Regions from separate parts of the Aeribacillus sp. FSL K6-3256 genome, predicted to be linked through region 1. Evidence: predicted binding sites of a transcription regulator. Region 1 holds the regulator's gene; the other holds the start of a gene.
The links. Region 1 encodes Rex, which represses fermentation and respiration genes when NADH is low (regulators of the CRP and FNR family bind a similar motif). Its sites were predicted from a motif close to TTGTGAAATATTTCACAA; they were not measured.
Positions count from the first base shown of each region.

Region 2: the regulator Rex is predicted to act here: its motif matches at 1,506-1,523, upstream of NSQ84_RS17555 (cytochrome c oxidase subunit 2A).

Region 1 covers NZ_CP150188.1:394,798-397,950, forward strand. Annotated here, with positions in the region: gene NSQ84_RS02045 (ABC-F family ATP-binding cassette domain-containing protein) at 1-987, opposite strand, end outside; gene NSQ84_RS02050 (redox-sensing transcriptional repressor Rex) at 1,299-1,940, shown strand; gene NSQ84_RS02055 (twin-arginine translocase TatA/TatE family subunit) at 1,955-2,128, shown strand; gene tatC (twin-arginine translocase subunit TatC) at 2,151-2,897, shown strand; gene NSQ84_RS02065 (YdiK family protein) at 2,990-3,153, opposite strand, start outside.
Region 2 covers NZ_CP150188.1:3,648,862-3,652,014, forward strand. Annotated here, with positions in the region: gene NSQ84_RS17545 (b(o/a)3-type cytochrome-c oxidase subunit 1) at 1-806, opposite strand, end outside; gene NSQ84_RS17550 (cytochrome c oxidase subunit II) at 803-1,276, opposite strand; gene NSQ84_RS17555 (cytochrome c oxidase subunit 2A) at 1,292-1,408, opposite strand; gene NSQ84_RS17560 (DUF423 domain-containing protein) at 1,734-2,105, opposite strand; gene NSQ84_RS17565 (YwdI family protein) at 2,186-2,491, opposite strand; gene speE (polyamine aminopropyltransferase) at 2,642-3,153, shown strand, end outside.

The DNA.
Region 1 (3,153 bases):
GTCATTGCCGCTTTGCTTTTCGATTTCGAAGGAAAAGCTGGCTGACTTCTCGTCCCCAGCGGGCCTGTCCAGTATTTCCATTTTCTCAAGCATTTTCCTTCTGCTTTGCGCACGTTTCGTTGTCGATGCTCTTGCTAAGTTTCGTTGAATAAAATCTTTCATCCGCGCGATTTCTTCTTGCTGTTTTTCAAATTGTTTTAATTCCCTTTCGTACGCTTCCGCTTTTTGTTTTAAATAAGCGCTGTAATTCCCAACATACTTCGTACAAACTGTTCGTGATATTTCATAAACAGTGTTGACAACGCGATCTAAAAAGTACCGGTCATGGGAAACAATTAGAACCGCTCCATTATAATGCTGTAAATATTGTTCGAGCCAGTTTAATGTTTCCATGTCGAGATGGTTTGTCGGCTCGTCGAGTATGAGCAGATCCGGTTTTTTCAACAGGAGCTTTCCGAGTGCTAACCGGGTTTTTTGTCCTCCGCTCAAAACCGAAATTTTAGTTGAATAGTCGTAATCAGCAAACCCTAATCCATGCAGCACAGAACGGATATCCGCCTCATATTGATATCCGCCATTTTCTTTATATAAATGTTGGAGTGAATCATATTCCTTCATTAAGCTTTGCAAAGCATGAGAATCTCCAGCTGAGGAGATAGCTGCCATTTTTTGTTCAATATTTCGCAGCTCAGCTTCGATGTTCCGCAGCTCTTCAAAAACGGTTAGCATTTCATCCCATATCGACTTAGTTGATTCTAATCCTGTGTTTTGTGCCAGATAGCCGATTGTTAAATCTTTTGGCTTCACAATTTCACCAGAATCAAAGGGCATTTCACCGGCAATGATTTTCAATAATGTTGATTTTCCGGCTCCATTGCGGCCTACAACGGCGATTTTATCTCCTGTTTGGATTTCCAGCTTAATATTCGATAAAATAAGGTCAGCACCATAATATTTTGTGATTTTGTTTAACTGCAATAAAATCATCCATAGTTCACCTCAATCTTTGCTAGAATAAGTGTAGCCTATATATTTGACTGCAGGCAACTGACCTGATGAACAAAAGGACAAGAAATTGTAACAATCGTTCAAAAGACACGAATAAAAAAATAGTGTATAGTTTTTATATAAGGAGAGTTTGGAGAAAAAACAAATAAAAAGAAATGTAGACGGAGAAGAAGATCAGGATGGAAGCGTTATCAGTCTGATATTGTTTCATACAGGCGAGCAGCCGCTTGCTAGAAAACATAGTTAAAAACAAAATTAGTCAGGTTGTTTTGGATTGCGAGGGATGAGCATTGAATCAAGATCAATCTAAGATACCGCAAGCAACTGCAAAAAGATTACCTCTATATTATCGGTTTTTGCAAAATTTACATGCCTCGGGAAAACAACGTGTTTCCTCTCAAGAACTGAGTGAAGCAGTAAAAGTAGATTCTGCGACAATTAGAAGGGACTTTTCATATTTCGGAGCGCTGGGCAAAAAAGGTTATGGATATAATGTCAATTATTTGTTATCATTTTTTAGAAAGACGCTTGACCAAGATGAGTTGACCAAAGTTGCCCTCATTGGAGTCGGAAATTTGGGAACAGCTTTTTTAAATTACAATTTTACAAAAAATAACAACACACAAATTGTTATTGCATTTGACATTAATAAACGAAAAGTAGGAATGAAAATTGGTGGAGTTCCAATTTATCATTTGGATCAGCTAGAAAGTGAATTGCCTGATGATGTGCCTGTTGCGATATTAACGGTCCCGGCAACTGCCGCTCAAGGAATAACGGATCGGTTAGTGGAAAAAGGCATAAAAGGCATTTTAAATTTTACGCCGGCTCGCTTAAATGTTCCGGATAAAATTCGGATTCATCATATCGATCTATCTGTTGAACTTCAGGCTCTTGCATATTTTTTAAAACATTATTCGAATGAAGATTGAAGGAGCGATATTAAATGCCAACAATTGGAATTGGAAGCTTGCTGTTGATTGTATTTGCAGCTCTGCTTGTTTTCGGGCCGAAAAAACTTCCTGAGCTTGGAAAAGCTATAGGAGAATCATTAAAGGAGTTTAAAAGTGCCACGAAGGGCTTAGCAGACGATGATGAAGAAAACAAGAAAAATGAATAGCAAGAAGAATGGATGAATAATGATGAGCGAAAAAAAAATGTCCGTGTTGGAGCATATAGCGGAGCTTAGAAAACGGCTGATTATTGTAGTCGTTTTCTTTTTCGTTGCTATGATTACTGGCTTTTTCATAGCGAAGCCAATTATTGTTTTTTTACAGCAAACTGATGAAGCAAAGCAATTCGCCTTAAATGCTTTTCGTCCTGCAGATCCATTGATCGTTTATATGCAGATTACATTTATTATTGCTTTAATTCTAACTTTCCCTGTTTTATTGTACCAGCTTTGGGCGTTTATCAGCCCAGGACTGTATGAAAAAGAAAGGCGGGTCACATTAAGCTATATACCGTTGTCGGTTGCTTTATTTCTTTTAGGAATAAGCTTCTCTTATTTTATTTTGTTTCCTTTTGTCATCGATTTTATGGGGCGGCTTTCCAATGATTTAAACATTCAACAAATGATAGGAATAAATGAATACTTTCGTTTCCTGCTGCAGTTAACATTGCCTTTCGGACTGTTGTTTCAGCTTCCCGTTGTCATTATGTTTTTAACAAGACTCGGGATCATCAATCCGGCGTTTTTGGCAAAGGTTAGAAAATATGCGTATTTTGTATTGCTTGTTATCGCAGCGATTATTACGCCGCCTGAAATTGTGTCGCATTTAATGGTCACGATTCCGCTATTCATTTTGTATGAAATAAGTATCATTGTTTCAAGATTTGCTTACAAAAAAGCACAGTCTTCTCAAATAAAAGAATCAGATCAAAAGTAAAACCGATGGGCTGTTATAAACATATCCCTCTTGTGAAGACAGTATAGGCTTTTTTCCTACTGTCTACACAAGAGGGATAATATCATTACACCTCATCGGTTGTTTTTTGCTTTCCGAATTTTATATGAGAAAGTGAACATGCGGATGGAAACAGCAAAATCAAACGTGGCTAAAATCATTAAAATCATATTTGTAGCTGTCCACATACCATTTTCAGCATGATGAATTGCTAAATATGTAAATAGAACTCCCATGA
Region 2 (3,153 bases), 540 kb from region 1:
AAGCCGACTGGGATGGAAAAAAGAACAAACAGTACAAACGCCAGTCTTGCAAGCGAATCGCTGAAAATTTTCCCGCCTATTATTTTTGGAATGATGACGTACCAGCACATATAGGCAGGCAATAACCAGAAATACACTAATGGATGGCCGAAATACCAAAAAAGTGTTCTGCTTAACAGCACATTGATTTTATCGACTAACCCGAAGGACCAAGGAATAAACTGGAATAATACCGTTACTGCTACGCCCAATGTTGCTATGATCCATAAAATCATTGTGGCAACTGCCATAAAGCTTAATAGAGGAGACGGCTTTCCTTCATTTTTCTTTTTCCAGACAGCGTATTGGCTAAACATGCCAGCTCCGCTTACCCAGCTGCCGACTACAACAAGCGTCAGACCGATATAAAACCATGGCGATGCTTTAAGTGGTGCATAAAAAGTGTATAGAACGGTCGCTTTATTTAATAAGATCATAACCGTTGTAATCGCTGTTCCAATCGTCATAAGCCAAAAGCCGATCCAAGCCGACTTTTTGGCAAACGGAGTTAAATCACCTGTCGTCCGACTCATGGAAGCATATAAAAAACCAATGATAAAAAATGTTGTAAAAACAAGTGCCAACAAAACGCCATGAGCAGTCAAAAGCTGATAATATCCGATCCCTGCCGGAAGCTCAAGCGTTCCGCTTCTAACAAAAGCCTGCAATAACCCGGCAATCGCTCCTAAAAACAATGCAATATAACCAACTGCAATATGGGCGAGCGCCAGCTTTCCATCGTTTGGGTGAAGCGCTGTATTTTTCATGCTTTTGTCACCTCAATTTTCGTGCTCATCATTTGGTGCCCAGTACCGCAATATTCGTTGCAAATTATTAAATAGCTGCCGGGTTTATGAAATGTATGTGTAAGCGAATTCACATGTCCCGGGGTCACCATCATGTTTACATTTGTGCCAACGATTTCAAGGCCATGAACAACATCTTTGCTTGTCACGATAATATGAACTTTTGCTCCCTCCGGTATTTTTATGTCATTCGGCATAAAGGCAAAAGCTTGAGAAACTATAACAAGTTCGTATTCGTTGTCTCCAATTTTCTTTAAGCCTGGTTGATTAAACGGCTCTGTCGTGTCTACTTTTTGCGGATCCAATGTGGTCAGATCACTCGGCGGATGATGACCTTGTGCAAATGCACTGATGCCCACGATTGTTAAAAACATCACAAGCGTACCTATACCTATTAATAGCCAAACCTTTTCAAGTCTGTGCAAATGCAAGATGATCCCCCTCCTTTATAATCGTTGAATAAATAAGTAGTAAACTCCAAACCAAGAAAGTATTAAAAAAAGAGCCAGCATAAGAACGGATAAAAAAGTGCCAAATAACGAATATTCTTTCTTTTGAGCAATTTCCTGCTCTTTTTTATCGGAGATGAATTCTTTTGCCACCCATAACACCACCTTTTCTTCTTTTAAAAAAATTGTAGTTTAGCTTACGTTAGTCAATCTGTGAAAAAAATCACATTTTCCATAGTACTTTTTGACAGTATGTTGAACAAAAAACATTGCATTCACACTGAATCTTCTATCATTAGGAAGCTAGGAGCCAAAATGAACGGGACACATTTTTGGATGAAGCTCTGGCTATGACCTTTGAATCGGTTAAGAAGGTCACCCTTTCATTTCTTTGCACAAAAAAAACGCCTGTCCCGATATAGTAGACAGACGTTTATATTTACATATATTTAACTGCAGCAACAGCAAGAAGAACCCATGCAATTAAAAATGAAATGCCTCCAAGCGGCGTAATTGCACCTAACACTTTGATCTGCGTCACACTTAATATATACAGGCTTCCGGAAAACAGGAGAATACCGATGAGCATCAGCCACCCGGCCCAATTTGCATAGCCTGCCTGCGGATGCTGCTGCAAAAACAGAGCCGTGACAAAAAGGCCAATCGAATGGAACATTTGATATTGTACACCTGTTTGCCATGTCTCCAAATATTTTTGCGGAATTTTCCCTTCCAAACCATGGGCGCCGAATGCTCCTAAAGCTACAGACAAAAAAGCACCGACGGCTCCAAGAATGAAAAATATTTTCATCATCTTCACCCCTTTTTCCCTTCATCTTACCTTATCGTCCGTTTTTTTTAAATGAAGATTTTACAGATGACAAGATTTTGTTAGAAATCAAAAATAGATTCTCCATTTGCATCGTCTTCGACCAACAAACGTTCTTTCATTGTCAGCGTTTTGCTGTTTGCATTTCCGATCATTTTTTCCAGCTCTAATGGAGTTATTTCACTTTCGCTTTTTGGCTCTTGAATAGCTGAAAAATCATAATTTTCCTCTTGTTGATCCAAAATAACATCACATAAAGAACGGATGACAAGAAGCCGGGCTTTTAGATCATGAGGTGTTCCTGCTGCCTTTGCCTTTTTCAGTTCCTCCTCCATTTTTCCTATTATGCTTGAGACCGGTATATTCAACTCCTATCGCTCCTTATTGAAAGATAATGATCTTGCTTTTTTATCATATTTGATTTTTTCCTTATTGACAAACTTGTCTGCTTCATTCACTTTTCATAACAAACTTGTTACAATAAGTAAGGAATTTTTGAGCACAAGGAGGGCCTGCAGATGGACAATCAATATTTGCAAACAATAAACGGCGATTTATGGTTAACAGAAGATGAAAGAGAAAATTTAAAAATCAGCTATAGAATCAAAGAAGTGCTTTTTTCAAAGCAATCCCCTTTTCAAAATGTTATGGTATTGGATTCATATGATTTTGGCCGCATGCTAGTGCTAGATGGAGTTGTGCAAACCACTTCTATTGATGGGCATATATATAATGAAATGATTTCCCATATCCCGCTCAATCTCCACCCAAATCCGGAAAAAGTGCTGATCATCGGCGGCGGAGACTGCGGTGTTGCCAGAGAAGTATGCAAATATGATTCAGTGAAGGAAATCGATATGGTGGAAATTGACGAGCTTGTCGTTTCCGCATGCAAGGAGCATCTGCCTGAAGTGTCAGGAAACTTAAGCGACCCGCGCGTAAATTTCTTATTTATTGACGGCGTGAAATATGTAGAAAACAAACAAAATGAATACGATGTGATCATTGTTGACTCTTCTGACCCGATTGG